One region of the Gilliamella sp. ESL0254 genome, then DNA from elsewhere that is predicted to be linked to it. Evidence: riboswitches for the same ligand, from Rfam matches in the RefSeq annotation. Region 1 holds a riboswitch; the other holds the start of a gene.

What was found. Region 1 has a riboswitch for thiamine pyrophosphate ahead of thiM (hydroxyethylthiazole kinase). Riboswitches for the same ligand answer to the same signal wherever they lie in the genome.
Region 2: linked by a shared signal. The riboswitch ahead of thiB (thiamine ABC transporter substrate binding subunit) and the one ahead of thiM (hydroxyethylthiazole kinase) in region 1 are both predicted to bind thiamine pyrophosphate.

Annotation. Positions count from the first base shown of each region.
Region 1 covers NZ_JAAEDU010000001.1:1,246,525-1,254,984, forward strand. The annotation lists gene rpe (ribulose-phosphate 3-epimerase) at 1-619, shown strand, start outside; gene GYX25_RS05835 (phosphoglycolate phosphatase) at 612-1,307, shown strand; gene trpS (tryptophan--tRNA ligase) at 1,331-2,326, shown strand; gene trkA (Trk system potassium transporter TrkA) at 2,435-3,796, shown strand; TPP riboswitch at 3,836-3,937, shown strand; gene thiM (hydroxyethylthiazole kinase) at 3,992-4,777, shown strand; gene thiE (thiamine phosphate synthase) at 4,790-5,431, shown strand; gene thiD (bifunctional hydroxymethylpyrimidine kinase/phosphomethylpyrimidine kinase) at 5,443-6,237, shown strand; gene GYX25_RS05865 (STY0301 family protein) at 6,310-6,765, opposite strand; gene GYX25_RS05870 (heavy-metal-associated domain-containing protein) at 6,816-7,022, opposite strand; gene GYX25_RS05875 (hypothetical protein) at 7,148-8,092, shown strand.
Region 2 covers NZ_JAAEDU010000001.1:316,842-325,301, forward strand. The annotation lists gene leuS (leucine--tRNA ligase) at 1-371, opposite strand, end outside; gene bamD (outer membrane protein assembly factor BamD) at 681-1,475, opposite strand; gene rluD (23S rRNA pseudouridine(1911/1915/1917) synthase RluD) at 1,568-2,542, shown strand; gene pgeF (peptidoglycan editing factor PgeF) at 2,551-3,315, shown strand; TPP riboswitch at 3,760-3,868, shown strand; gene thiB (thiamine ABC transporter substrate binding subunit) at 3,910-4,914, shown strand; gene thiP (thiamine/thiamine pyrophosphate ABC transporter permease) at 4,929-6,506, shown strand; gene thiQ (thiamine ABC transporter ATP-binding protein ThiQ) at 6,484-7,188, shown strand; gene cptA (phosphoethanolamine transferase CptA) at 7,377-8,460, shown strand, end outside.

The DNA of each region.
Region 1 (8,460 bases):
AGACACTCAAAAAGTGCTCGATGCAGGAGCCGATGTTATCCATTTCGATGTCATGGATAACCATTTTGTACCAAACCTCACAATGGGAGCCATGTTTTGTAAAGCACTGCGAGAATATGGCATTACTGCACCTATTGACGTCCATTTAATGGTATCACCGGTTGAAGAACTCATCACCGCTTTTGCCAAAGCAGGCGCAACCAACATATCCATTCACCCAGAAGCTACTGTACATTTGGATCGTTCATTACAGTTAATTAAAGATCATGGTTGCACAGCCGGTATTGTACTCAACCCAGCAACACCGCTTAATTGTCTAGATTATATTATAGAAAAAATTGACATCATTTTACTTATGAGCGTTAATCCAGGCTTTGGTGGGCAATCGTTTATACCTTCCACCATCAAAAAAATACAACAAGTAAAACAGCGTATTATAGAGTCTGGGCGCGATATTCGTTTAGAAGTTGATGGCGGCGTAAAAGTCGAAAATATTGCAGAAATAGCCAAAGCAGGCGCAGACATGTTTGTTGCTGGATCAGCCATATTTAACCAACCGAATTATAAAGCTGTTATTGATGCAATGCGTAAAGAGTTAGCAGGAGTGACACATGCATAAACTAAATGACATTCAAGCAATCGCCTTTGATTTAGACGGTACCCTTGTTGATAGCGTACCCGGGCTTGCACTAGCGGCACAAAAAATGTTGGCCGACTTAACCCTACCGACAATCAGCAACGAACAGATCAAAAACTTTGTAGGTAATGGTATTGATATCATGTTGGAACGGGTATTTAATGCAATTGGCACAACGCCTTCTGGCGAACTTTTTTCAAAAGCAAAAAACCTTTTCAATCAACATTATAATAAAGTAATGGATGCCGAAACCAAGTTATTCCCTCACGTCAAAGCAACCTTAAAAACACTGCATGACAGCCAATACCCATTGGCATTAGTCACCAATAAGCCGGCACAATTTTTGCCAGCCTTACTGACTTCTTTAGGTATAAAAGAGTACTTTTCATTAGTACTTGGTGGGGGCGATGTCATTAAATTAAAGCCACACCCAGCACCTTTATATCAAGTTATGGCAACCTTTGGACTGTTTAGTGATCAACTTCTATTTGTTGGCGATTCTAAAAACGACATCACTGCAGCACAAAATGCCAATTGCCCAACCGTTGCGTTAAGCTATGGCTATAACTATGGCGTTTCGATTGCTACTAGCAATCCTGATTTTTTATTGGATGATTTTAAAGAGATATTAACATTATTACCTCAGCCAAAAGCTGATGCAAAAAAATAATTAGCATAAATTAGGAACAAATTATGAGTAAACCGATTGTATTTAGTGGCGCTCAGCCATCAGGAGAACTAACACTTGGCAACTATTTAGGTGCATTAAAAAATTGGGTGGCTCTGCAAGGTGAATATGATTGCGTTTATTGTATCGTCAATCAACATGCGATCACTGTACGCCAAGATCCCAACAAACTACGCAAAGCCACATTAGATACACTAGCGCTTTATTTAGCTTGCGGTATTGATCCCAAAAAGAGCACTATTTTTGTACAATCACACGTCCCAGCACATGCCGAATTAGGCTGGGCATTAAATTGTTACACCTATTTTGGCGAACTCAGCCGTATGACTCAATTTAAAGATAAATCGTCTCGTCATTCTGAAAACATCAATGCCGGTTTATTTGATTACCCAGTACTGATGGCTGCCGATATTTTGCTTTATCAAGCCAACTTAGTACCTGTGGGCGACGATCAAAAACAACATCTTGAATTATCGCGCGATATTGCTATGCGCTTTAATGCACTTTATGGCGATATTTTTACTGTTCCAGAACCATTTATTGCCAAAGTAGGCGCCCGCGTTATGTCATTGCAAGAACCAACAAAAAAAATGTCCAAATCAGACGAAAACCGCAATAACGTCATTGGCTTACTTGAAAATCCTAAAGAGATCGAAAAGAAAATCAAACGAGCAATGACCGATTCTGACGAACCACCAGCGGTGCGTTACGACATAAAAAATAAAGCTGGCGTTTCAAACCTGCTTGATATTTTGACAGGTGTCACTGGAAAACCGATTGCCGAACTTGAAAAAGAGTTTGAAGGTAAAATGTATGGTCACTTAAAAACCGAAGTAGCAACGCAAGTTATTGACATGCTAACCACCTTGCAAACCAAATATCATGAGTATCGTGATGACGAAAGTTACTTATTTTCAATCATGCAAGAAGGTGCCGAAAAAGCACGTTCAAAAGCCGAACCAACATTGAAAAAGGTCTATGATGCAATCGGTTTTGTATAATTACCAAATCACTAGCGGATTATCACTAAAAATAAAACAGTATGCAATGGCTTTAACAGACTAAAAAAACTGTCAATAATTAAAGCCATGTAAATATACGGATTAGTTATGAAGATTATTATTCTCGGTGCAGGACAAACAGGTAGTGCGCTTGCTGAATATCTCGTTACCGAAAAACAAAACGATGTCACAGTGGTTGATGAAAACCATGATAAATTACAATCACTACAAGAACGTTTTGATTTACAGGTGATTTGTGGTAAATCGTCCTATCCACAAGTACTAAAAGACGCTGGCGCTGAATCAGCCGATATGCTTGTTGCCGTTACTAATTCTGATGAAATCAACATGATAGCCTGCCAGATTGGGCATGTGATGTTTCACATTCCACAAAAAGTAGCACGTATTAGAGAGCCTGAATACAATGACGAAAATTACTCCTGCTTCAACAAAAACTGTATAAACATCGATCATATTATTGCTCCAGAAAACCTTATCACTAATCATATTAGTCAATTAGTACAATATCCGGGGGCGCTACAATTTGCGTCTTTTTATGACAATCGAGTCTGTTTGGTGGCCGTTACCGCCTATTATGGCGGTGCTTTAGTTGGCAGTGAACTGTCTGGACTTAAAGAGCACTTACCCCATGTTGAAGCACGGGTTGTCGCAATTTATCGCAAAAATCGCTTTATACGTCCACTAGCATCAACCCTAATTGAAGCCGGTGATATGGTTTATTTCATTACCCCACCAGTTAATATCAAAGCTGTGACGAGTGAGTTACAACGCTTAGAAAAGCCTTATAAAAGAATCATCATTAGTGGCGGTGGTGGCGTGGCAGTCACTTTAGCAAAGCGTTTAGAAAACGACTATCAAGTAAAATTAATCGAACGCAATGCCGAACGTGCCGAATTAATTGCTGAGCAACTTACTAATACCACAGTTCTGCACGGCGAATCATCGGATCAAGAATTGCTTTCACAAGAACAAGTTGAACTTACTGATCTATTTATTGCTGTCACCAGTGATGATGAATCCAATATCATGTCATCCATGCTAGCCAAAAGGATGGGGGCTAAAAAAGTAATTGTATTGATTCAACGCCAAGCCTACCTTGAACTAATTAATGACAGTGTGATTGATATTGCAATTTCACCACAACATGCTACCATTTCAGAGCTACTAAGCCATGTAAGGCAAACTGGCGTTGTTAAAGTCGTTTCATTAAGACAAGGTGAATCCGAAATTGTCGAAATTGTTGCCAATGGTAATAGTGAAACATCAAGACTGGTTGGCAAAAATATTAACAGTTTAAAAATACCTTCTGGTGCAACCATTGGGGCGGTAGTCCGTGGTGAGGATGTCATTATTGTCAATACCGATCTAACTATTGAAGACAACGATCACCTTATCATCTTCTTACCTGATAGAAAGGCAATTACCGACATCGAAAAATTATTACAATAACTTGTTAAAAATAGATAGTCAGTTCATAATAACCAAATAAATTTTGACTCGGGGTGTTTTTTGTTTCAACAAAAAACTGAGATTTTACCCGTTGAACCTGATCTGGATTATGCCAGCGTAGGGAAGTCTAAGCCATCAAGTCACAAAATTGGCAAATTCTTCCCAAGATGCACAGATAATAAGGAAGAAATAAATATGCCAACAGTCAAATCATTCAAAACCAACCAAGCAACCTCTTTTATCCACCACGTTAAACAACAACGCCCACTAGTGCATTGCATAACTAATGATGTAGTCCAAAATTTTACCGCTAATATACTACTTGCTATTGGCGCATCACCGGCAATGGTTGTTGCCGAGCAAGAAGTTGCTGCATTTGTTTCCATTGCCGATAGTTTATTGATTAATATTGGTACCATTCACAGCAACATAGTCACAAGTATGTTATTAGCAGCAGCTAAAGCGCAGCAAACACAAACACCATGGGTACTCGATCCCGTCGCGGTAGGACCTGCACTTAATTATCGTACTGAAATTGCATATCAATTATTATCATTAAAACCAACGGTAATACGTGGTAATGCCTCAGAAATATTAACACTAAATGGTCAAAACTCATCGGCAAAAGGACCTGATGGTCAAGACTCAACCCAATCAGCTTTAAACGCTGCCAAAGAGCTTGCGCAAAAATATCAAACTATCGTTGCAGTGACAGGTGATATCGACTATGTCACTAACGGTAACAACGTATATAGCATAACTGGGGGCGATATTGCTTTAACGAAAGTGACGGGAACAGGATGTTCATTATCCGCCATGGTAGCAGCTTTTATAGCCAATTCACCTGACCCTTTATCTGCTACCGCCTCGGCATGTTTTATGATGAAAAAATCCGCTGAACTTGCCAACAAACAGCAAGGATTAGGCACCTTTACGGTATCTCTATTAGATCAACTCTCACTATTTAATCCATCACTTTAATAAGGATAGAAGATGAAAAAACAATTGGATTTAACCCTTTATTTAGTGCTCGATCCACTACTCTGTGGTGGTATTAGTGGTATGGTCAATACAACAAAAATTGCTGTCAAAAACGGCGTAACCGCTATACAGTTAAGATCAGAAAAAGAAATGGCAGGTAAAGATTGGTATCAAGCAGCATTAGCATTGAAAGAAGCGTTAAGTGATACAGCTATTCCATTATTTATAAATGATCATGTCGATATTGCTTTAGCAGTTAATGCCGATGGCGTACATATTGGACAAAGTGATTTACCTGCCGATATCACTCGCCAACTTATTGGCAAAGACAAATGGTTAGGGTTTTCAGTATCTAATCGCCAACAACTTGATACCACTCCTTGGCAACTGGTTGATTATATTGGTATTGGTCCTATCTTTCCAACAACAACCAAAAAAGATGCAACGGCCGCACTGGGAACCGAACAGTTAACCAAGTTAGTAGAACTAAAGCAGCGCCCTGCTGTTGCCATTGGTGGTATTGATGAAAACAATGTAACTAATGTCATCCAAACAGGCATTGACGGTATTGCAGTGGTTTCGGCTATTTGTGGCCAAAAAGATATTCAACAAGCAACGTTATCGCTTATTAACAAAATCAAACAAGCTAAATAGGAAATACTATTATGACAACAATTGCATTAACCATTGCTGGATCTGACCCTAGCGGTGGCGCAGGTATTCAAGCCGATTTAAAAACCTTTTCTGCACTCGGCGCCTATGGCATGTCGGTCATCACGGCCTTAACGGCACAAAGCACACAAGGGGTTGATGCGGTATTAGCGATCTCACCCGAATTTATTGAAGCCCAATTTAATACGCTTTATCAAGATATTCAAATTGATAGTGTAAAAATGGGCATGCTCATGAATAAAGAGATTGTCACAACCGTCCACCACCTGCTAAAAACCAATCCAATCCCGATCATCGTCTTAGACACCGTCATGGTCGCCAAAGGGGGACATTCGCTACTAAAACCTGACGCCATCACAGCCATTCGCGAACTTTTACTCCCCCTAGCAACCATCATCACTCCCAATCTACCAGAAGCCGCCGCGCTACTTGATTGTGACGAAGCAAAAAACGAAGATGATATGCAAAAGCAAGGACATGAATTACTCAAGTTAGGCTGTAAAGCGGTATTAATGAAAGGAGGACATTTGCCCAGCAATGAAAGCCCTGATTATTTAATCACTCAAAATAACACAGTTAAAATAACCGCCCCACGTATTCAAACAAAAAACACACACGGCACTGGTTGCACATTATCCGCAGCGATTGCCGCATTATTACCTAACAACAGCTTGCCAGATGCAATAGCCCAAGCCAAAAATTATCTACATGGCGCAATTAGTCATGCTAACGATTTAAATATAGGGAAAGGGATTGGACCAACACACCATTTTTACCGTTGGTGGTAATCGCACAATAAACAAACTAAATGGGATTTAAGTTGTCAACTATTGTATATAACAACCAATCCCATACCTTAACTAATGCAGATTCTTTGCTTCACTTGTGCTACAAGTAAGTGTCCCTTTTTTTCCTTGTTCATTTTTAGAGTAGTCAGCCCAACAACTTTTCATTGATAAATCAATTTTTTTTATTAACTCAATTCTGCTTGTACTGTAAGCGCAACTAACATAATAAGGTTCAACGTCTGTATAGTGATTAACTTCCCATATTAACTCATGTTTCTTACCATCAACCGTTCCTTTTGCTGGTTTTAAAACCGCCATTCTAGAAGGATGATCATAATAAACAATCATGCTATGAAAAGCGCTACTCAGACTATCTTTCTCAAAAACCTCCCATCCTTCGGGCATTTTTTCTACTTTTTCTTTAACGTCGATTTTTTGTGGGCACTCAATCTGATAAGCATTAACAAAAAAAACCGCACCAAACCAAACTACGACAGCTATTGTCATACTCAATATTTTTTCTTTCATATTATATATCCTGCTAATAATAGCAATATAAATAACGAGATAAAAACTCGCTAAGGTGTCACAATCCTAACAAAGTCATAGCCAGCGTTGTTAACAGCATCAATTACGGCTTCTTGAGAGATAGTACTATTTGCAATATCAACTTCGTGCTTGATTAAATCAACAGTCACCTTTGCCTTTGGATCGATATCATTGATCGCTTTTGTTATTGCTTTAACACAATGTTGACAACTCATATTATCGACGATTAATTTCATAGATTCTCGCTACTTTTACTGGTTATAGTCTTAATAAAAATTTACATAAAAAAAACTAAAATTACTACAATTTTATCCATAATATGATAGCATCATATTTCAATCAACACTTATAACAAATCATTATGATGAAGAAAATAAAATATTGTTTATTATTAACTTTAAGCTTAACCCTTGTGGGTTGTTTTGGTGCTAACCAATCTAGTATCAACCGTTGGATTGACAATCCTACTGCTAACGAAATAAAAGTCACTATAGATGGTAAAGAATTAACGATTCCAGCCAAATCAGGTATTAACTATACATTTGAATACGGCAAACATACCTTATCGTATAATAATGACGACTTCAATTTTGTCGTAAAACCGGCTCAATTTGGCGAATTAGGTCTTATTAACCCAACACAAAGTAACTATTACTTATACACAGTCATCTATTCAACCTCTGAGATGAATGATGAACAATACGAAAAGATCTTAAGAGAAAACAGAGAAATAAATAGCATCCCAGTCATTATTGATGGTAAAGAGCAAGAAATAGAAATGCCAGCAAAATTAATCAATGATGTATTTATTGAACACAGCCAATATCATTGGGATTATTCTTATGATCAGCCTTTCCCAAAAGAAATAACTCAAGACCTAAAATTAAAGAAAAACCAATCTTATCAACAACGTTATAGAAAATTATATCGTGAAAGCGACTTTATTGAATTCTTAAAAGAAGATGAACAAGAAGACATTAGCTTCCCTTACAATCCTAAAAAGTTCAGCGAGATAAGCCAATATGTTATTCCTAAGATTGACTTAAATAACATAAAATGCGAAGCCGGTCGCCAATATATGGAAGGCCTGTTAAATGATTGGAATCATCTTATGACATTAAAAGGTAGTGATTTTACAAAACCATACGACAATTTGGCATCAAATGATGCAATGGCTAAAAGCTATGGTTCAGAAGACAAATGTACAGAAGCAAACGATCCTGAGAAAACTTATAGCAAAGAATTGAGGCAATTCGTTGATGCTCTCAGAAATACTCGCGATGTTAACTTTTATGTAGTTAAATAGTATTGGTAATATTATTTTACTGGAAAGAGGCTGCTTTGCAGCCTTTTTTTGTTTTTGGGTAAAGATTGTTAAATTAAAAATTCAATAAAATTAACACCTTTTCTGACCGATTTTTTGATGATTAAATGGATGTTATTAAAACGCTCTATTCGTGATTTTGTTGATTTGTTGTATACCAACCTTTACTTAGGTTGTGTAAGTGATTGATTTAGCTTAAAAACAGCAAAATAAAAACTTCAATAAAATCAATACCTTTCCTGACCACTTTTTTGATGCAATTTCATTGCTTTTTTACACAAAAACAACTCACAAAAAAACACCAAAGGTTATGCTGTTTGTCTTGTTCCGGCGTCAGAATGTGCCGACAA
Region 2 (8,460 bases), 930 kb from region 1:
TCGCGATCCCAATCATAACCGAATCCTAAAAGCTGCAATTGCTTTTTCATATAGGCAATATTTTCGTATGTCCATTTTGCAGGTGCAGTATTATTTTTAACAGCAGCCCCTTCAGCAGGTAAGCCAAACGCATCCCAACCAATTGGTTGTAGTACATTTTTACCATTTAAACGTTGGTAACGTGAAATGGTATCGCCAATGGTGTAGTTGCGAACATGACCAAGATGCAAACGCCCAGACGGGTAAGGTAGCATCGATAAGCAGTAATATTTTTCTTTTGATGGATCTTCGGTAACGTGAAAGGTTTTATTTTCTTGCCAATGTTTTTGCACAGTGGCTTCGATTTCATCTGGGCGGTATTGTTCTTGCATGACGAGTTAATGTCCTATCTATTATTGCTAATAAAAATATGTTGCTAATTGTATTGGTTATTGACACGTTTTACAAACGATATGTGAATCAAGAGTTAGTTTAAAATATGGCTATAGAGTATGAGATAATAACTTTTGTATTCCACATATTGTTTTCTCTAATATAGACAACAATGGAATTAATATTTTGTAAAGCTTCAGCTAACAATGTTCCATTTTAATTTGCTAATTAATTGCCATTTAATCAAACTTAAATAGCAATTATATTATGCAGAATTATTAATGGGTGGAAGTCAAATCTAAAACAGCCTAACCGCCATTAAAAACGCTAGTGAAGCGTGATAAAAATGAACGTTGCTCTTCTTTTGGCATGTTTTCAAGGTTAGCTTGAATTAGTTGATCGACTTTTTGTGTTTCATTGACTAACCCTAATTCATTATAAGCATTACGCATTAACAGCAACGCTTCTTTTGTTGAATCGGTATCTGGGAACGTCGATAGCATGTCAGTCACACGGTTAATTACTGCTACATAAGCGCCACGTTTAGTATAAAATTGAGCTACTTTTAGCTGATAGCGCGCTAATCGGTTTTTCAAAAATACAAGACGTTTTTGTGCATCGGCAGCGTACTGGCTACTAGGGAAGCTAGACACTAAATAGGTAAAATCCTTAAACGCAGCTGCCGCGTAATCAGCATCGCGATCTGAACGATCAACATTAAACCAACCTTGGATCATATTGTCATCTTGCGCCATATTTGAAAGGCCACGCATATAAATAACCCAGTCAATATTTTGATGTGTCGGATTCAACTTTAAAAATCGGTCAATTGAGGCAATCGCCAATGGCAAATCGGCAGACTTATAATAAGCATAAATCAAATCAAGTTGCACTTGTTGTGAATAAGGGCCAAATGGATAATTTTTATCCATGGACTCTAATACTTTAATACTGGATTTTATATTCCCATTTTCAAGCTCTGATTTAGCTTTATTGTAAAGCTCAATTTCGGGTACATTTTCAACATCTGGCTTAGAAGAAGTACAACCAATTAGCATGCCAGTTAAAGCGATAGCTAACAAAGAGTGTAAGCGCAATTTCATTCAGTTTTCAATCCAAATATAATTAAACATAAAAGGCGATGATTGGTATATAATACTCTAAAATAAAACAGCTTAAAATAGATAAATTACACATGCATGAGTTAAAATTATCAACCGAAATTGAACAACACCAATTAGGGATGCGCTTAGATCAAGCTTTGTCAGAGCTTTTCCCTGATTATTCACGATCAAGAATAAAAGATTGGATCGTCAATAATAAAGTCACTGTTAATAACAATATAGTTAATAAACCCAAAGAAAGGGTTTTAGGTGGTGAAAAAATCGCAATTAATGCCGAAATCGAAGAAGAAACCTATCACCAACCTGAAGATATAAAACTTGATATTGTTTATGAAGATGACGACATATTAGTTATCAACAAACCGCGTGATTTAGTCGTACACCCCGGTGCAGGTAATCCGGATGGTACGGTATTAAATGCTTTATTACATTATCATCCTAACATCGCGCGTGTACCGCGTGCTGGTATTGTTCATCGACTGGACAAAGATACCACAGGCCTTATGGTTGTTGCTAAAACCATTAATGCCCAAACTCATTTAGTTGATGCACTTCAACACCGCGAAATCACCCGTGAATATGAGGCAGTTGCTATGGGCATTATTACAGCAGGGGGCACAGTAGATCAACCCATCACCCGCCACCCAACCAAACGTACCCATATGGCAGTATTCCCGACCGGCAAACCTGCGGTTACACACTACCGAGTGATGGAAAAGTACCGCTTACATACCCGATTACGCTTACGCTTAGAAACAGGTCGTACTCACCAAATTCGTGTACATATGGCACATATTGCCCATCCATTAATTGGCGATCCACTTTATGGTGGGCGCCCAAGGCCGCCCAAAGGCGCAAGTGAATCGTTTATTCAAACCTTGCGTGACTTTGACCGCCAAGCATTACATGCCACCATGTTACGCCTGTATCATCCCATTACAGGAGAACTCATGCAATGGAATGCACCAATACCGCAAGACATGCAAACGTTAATTCAAGCTTTGCAAGAAGACACTGAACAGCACAAAGATGAACTAGACTGGTAACCAACATGATAAAATCGATTTACCCATATTGGACAGCACCCAAAAACGTCCATGCCCTCACCACAACACGAACAGGCGGTGTTAGTATGGCACCATTTGCGAGCTTAAATATGGGGAGTCGAACAGGCGATAATTTAGAGCACATAGCGCAAAACCGCCAGCGCCTAATACAAACCGAACAGATACCCAGCGAACCTTATTGGCTAACTCAAACCCACAGCACCATAGCGCTGGATATATCGCAAATTGCTTTACAAACAGCAACAGGCAACATTCCTAACCAAACGATAGAAGCCGACGCATCTTATACTCATCAACCCAAACAAGTGAGCGTAGTACTTACTGCCGATTGTATGCCAGTCTTGTTTTGTACAACTAATGGTGACGAAGTTGCGGCAGCACATGCCGGCTGGCGAGGATTATGTAACGGAATACTGGAAGAAACAGTCAAAAAATTTGTCTCGCCACCGTCAAACATCATCGCATGGCTTGGGCCAGCGATCAGTGCCAAAAAATTCGAAGTTGGTATTGATGTCAAGGAACAATTTGAAAAAGTCGACCGCAATGCAAAAATTGCCTTTAAATTAATCAACCCTGCTGAACAAAAATACCTAGCCGACCTTTACTTAATTGCTAAACAACGCTTACAAGCAATGGGAGTAACTAAGATTTTTGGAGGGGATTTTTGTACTTATACTGAACAAGATAAGTTTTTTTCATACCGTCGGGAAAATCAAACAGGGCGGATGGCGTCAATGATTTGGTTTGAGTAAGTTTTTTTATTTTAAAATAAAAAAAATAATAAAATCAAATATTTTTCTAACTGTTTTTTATTTGTAGATTGATTGTCAGTTATTTGTAGTGGTTTCGGACGTTTGCTGTTTGGTGATCAAAATAGTCATGAAGATTACGTTCAATTTAGGAAGTTTTTTTGCTAAAAATCAGTCAGAAAAGGTATTGATTTTATTGAAGTTTTTATTTTCATCTTTTCAAAAAAATCAATCGTTTATACGCAGTTGGGAAGGTTGCGACATCTAACAAATCAACAAGACTACGAATAGGGAACCATAATGAAAACCATTTAACCAACTAAAAAATGTCTAAAAAGATATCGAATTTAATCATATTTTTGTTTTGGTGTTTAAAAAAAAACGCAAACATACACTCTTGGTCACTTTCGTTGTTTACAATCCTCACGCTAACCTCTAAACTACTCGACGTTCTCAACGGGGTGCCCAGTAGGGCTGAGAATGTTAGATTGGCTAACATAACCCGTCGAACCTGAACTGGATCATGCCAGCGGAGGGATTTGAGTTTATTGTATCTGCTCAAACCTTTTGTCTTTTATTTGCTATTTTGGAGGCAAAATGTTTTTTAAGAATGTTTTATTACCTTTAGGCTTGTTTGCACTTTTTGTGGTCAACAATGCCAATGCTACTAGCGAAAAACCTACTTTGATTGTTTATAGTTATAATTCGTTTATTTCAGAATGGGGACCAGGTCAGGCGATTGAAAAGGGCTTTGAAGCGCAGTGCGACTGCCAACTTGAAATTGTTGCATTAGGCGATGGGGTGGCGGTTTTAAATCGAATTCGTCTTGAGGGTGATAGAACCAATGCCGATGTGATCTTAGGGTTAGACAATAACCTTTTAGATCAAGCCAAACAGGCAGGTATTGTTATTCCTCATCAAATCAGTAAGCCAAATAATTTAAATACCGACTGGTGGGATAGTAATTTTATGCCTTATGATTTTGGTTATTTTGCCTTTATTTATGATCAGCAAAAGATTAGTAACCCGCCACGCACTATGCATGAATTAGTTGATAATAAAGCCAATTGGAAGATTATTTATCAAGATCCAAGAACGAGTACACCTGGCTTAGGTTTATTATTTTGGATAAAGAATATATATGGTGATGATGCGGCATCTGCATGGCAAAAAATAGCTAACAATACTGTGACTGTGACCAAAGGTTGGAGCGAAGCTTACGGTCTATTTTTAAAAGGTGAAGCTGATTTTGTGCTTAGTTATAGCACTTCACCTGTGGCTCATATTATGAATAATAATGATCATCGTTATGCTGCGGCTATTTTTGACGAAGGTCATTATCGTCAAGTTGAAGTTGCTGGCATCACTAAGTACAGTCAGCAACCGGAGCTTGCACGTTCATTTTTGAGATATTTATTAACCCCTGAGGTACAGCGCCAATTTGCTGAAAAAAATTTCATGTATCCGATTATTAATATTCCATTACCTGACGCTTTTCAGCAAATTAAGCCAGTTGATAAAGCGCTTGAGTTTGATGCCAAGCAAGTTGAACAGAATCAAAAAGCGTGGGTACGTGAATGGAAATCCACCATTAGTAAGTAGTTTTATTTAGTCTAATGTTGAAATTAAGAACATTACTTCCTGGTTTTAGCGCTGCAAGCTTCATCTTAATTGTATTAGGCACAGCGCTATGTGCACTTTGCTTGGTCGCTATTAAGTCTAATAATTTAACTGTCTATTTTGATAGTTATTTAATGCATTTGATTTGGATAACAGTATTTCAAGCAACGCTATCGACATTATTATCTATTTTATCTGCAATAGTCATGGCGAAAGCTTTATCAATGGTCAATTTTTGGGGTAAACGGTTATTGTTACGCATAATGCCAATTACCTTCATTTTACCTACCCTTGTTGTGGTAACGGGGCTGCTGTCTGTTTACGGAAAACATGGCTTATTGGCAGGGGTGTTCAATTGTTTGGGATTACCATTTATTACATCCATTTACGGTTTAAAAGGTATATTACTTGCGCATGTGTTTCTTAATTTTCCGTATGCTTGTTGTTTATTTTACCAAACATTAAATAACGTGCCTGTCGCACACAAACAGTTAGCAACGCAGTTAAATTTTTCGAGTTTTACTTATTTTAAATTGGTTGAATGGCCGCTACTACGTCGGCAATTGTTCCCGATGGCATCGCTTATTTTTATGCTTTGTTTTTCGAGTTTTGCCATAGTATTAACGCTTGGTGGTGGACCAAAATATTCCACAATTGAAGTGGCTATTTATCAATCTATTCGTGAGTTTGATTTGATACAAGCTGTATTTTTAGCCTGTTTGCAGTTAGTTTGTTGTGTTAGTTTTATGCGGTTGATGCAAAAAACAAATTATAACAAAAGACTTAGTGTGAACTACGTTAGGCAAAATTATTGCGTGCCAGTTTCGTTTCACTTAGTGTTGTTGAGTATGTTGATTATTGTTATTGGTGGGCTATTTATTGTGCTGCCCATCATCACCATAATTATTGAAGGGATTTATTTTTTTAAGTGGTCATTTTTAACGGCAGCTTTCCAACACGCTGTTATGTTTTCGGTATTAATTGCTTTGGGATCGGCAATGATTGCTATGCTACTTGCTTTATTATTACTTTATACCAACAGTCGCCTATTGATTAACCAGCACACGCAGTGGAGCAATCGATTAATGTTAGTGGGATCGCTGATTTTAATTATTCCAAGCATGGCACTGGCATCGGGTCTGTTTTTATTGTTATTTCCCTACGCGTATAGTTCTGTATTTGTGTGTGGCTTAATTATGTTGTGTAATGGCTTAATGGCATTACCTTTTGTATTAAAAAATCTTGCCGCACCAATGTATGATGTGACCGCACGCTACTGGCAATTAACTCAATCACTCAATATTGATGGTTTGTTGCATTTTTATTTGATCGAATACAAAGCGCTAAAAAAATTAATCATTCAGAGCTTTGCTTTTTCAGCCATATTATCATTAGGTGATTTTGGTATTATTGCGTTATTTGGTGGGCAGTCAGTCATTACGTTACCCTACTATTTATATGAGCAAATATCGCATTATTATTATCAAGAAAGTACCGTAACGGCTGCATTATTGTTAATATTATCTTTTAGTTTGTTGGTTGTGATAGATTATGATCGAACTGAATCACATTAATTATCAATATGATAATTTTAAAGTACATTTTGATATTGCTATAGTAGCAAAAGAACGCGTCGTTATTGTTGGGCCTAGCGGTGCAGGTAAAAGTACTTTATTAAATTTAATTGCTGGATTTATTCATCCAAAATCGGGCGATATCATTCTTAATAAACAATACGCAAATAACTTACTTCCTGGTAAACGCCCTGTATCAATGTTGTTTCAAGATAACAATTTATTTAGTCACTTAACCGTTGAACAAAATATTGCTTTAGGACTTAAGCCATCATTAAAGTTAACGGTAGCTGAGCAACAGACTATTTGTGACATTTTAATTCAAGTAGGACTGGATGGATTTGGCAAACGATATCCAGAACAGTTATCAGGTGGGCAACGCCAGCGAGTGGCACTTGCGCGTTGTTTAATTCAGCATCGGCCTATTTTATTATTGGATGAGCCTTTTTCAGCGCTTGATCAAGCTTTACGTTATGAAATGCTAGCGCTAGTTAATCAAATTTGTGATAAGTTTAATTTAACATTAATGATGATATCGCATTACCTTGATGATTCGCTCAGTTACTTTTCGCGTTGTTTGGTTGTGGATAATGGGCAGATTGTTTTTAATGGTTTGCCAAAACAGCTAAAACAACCTGAAAATAGTCACATTGCCAAAATGTTGGGGTTTAATTTTCAATAAATAGTCGTTGTTAAGGGCTAAATAAAGGTCTTTAGCTGTCTATTTATCTATTATTCATCTAAATTAATTCACGATTATTCTTTGTTGATAACTTATTATTTAAATAAAAATTTTTATGTCTTAAGGTTTTATTAATCTATTTTGCGTAGATTATTTTTAATAATTAATAACAAACTTATTTAATATCTATGCAAAACACCAAAGCAAATCGTTCTTTTAGTCGATCAGCACTTATCTTTAATATTCTATTTTTTACTTATTTTTCTAGTGCGTTGCAATTGTATATTTTCTTTTCTGGTCATTCTAATGTTATTGGATTGCGTGATTCTATTATTTATAGTTTGATTTGGCTTATTCCTGTTTTAATTTTTCCTAACTATACGCGGAGGATTGCGACTGTTTTTGGAATGATTGTGGGCAGTTTGTCTTTGATTTCTGTTGGATATTTTATTATTTATCGACAGGAATTTTCGCAAAGTGTCTTTTTTATTATGGCGGAATCAAACTTTGCTGAGTCTAGTGAGTTTATTCAGCAGTATTTGAGTATTAAATTAGTTGTGATTCTGATTATTTATAGCTTGGTAGGGATTTATCTGTGGACTAAAGTAAAACCAGTTTATGTTAAAAGCTGTACAAAATGGATTGCATCACTGTTAATTGTGATTTATGCCATTATGCCATTGTTTATTAGTGTCACAATAAAAAAATCATCCATCAGGAAAGCGGGATCGCACCTGCTATCACGTATGGAAACAACCGTACCATGGCAATTGCTTAATGGTTATTTAGCTTATCGTTCACAATTATCAAATATGGAAGATATTTTAAACCATTTGCAAACATTACCACCGTTAGAAAATTTAAAAGATGCCAACGGTAATACCCCAAGAACGTTAGTGCTAGTAATAGGTGAATCAACAACACGCAATAGAATGGGAATTTATGGCTATGGACGGGATACTACACCACAAATTGAGCAGTTCAAAAAAGATAATCCGAATTTTGTGGTATTTAATGATGTGATTTCATCAAGACCTTATACCATTGAAATTTTACAACAAGCATTAACTTTTGCTGATGAACAGCACCCAGATTTATATTTAAAAACGCCATCTTTAATCCATTTAATGAAACAAGCAGGTTATAAAACGTTTTGGATCACCAATCAGCAAACAATGACTCGCCGTAATACGATGTTAACGATGTTTTCTCAGCAAACGGATGAACAATTTTATATGAATAACGATCGTAATCAAAGTGCAAGGCGATATG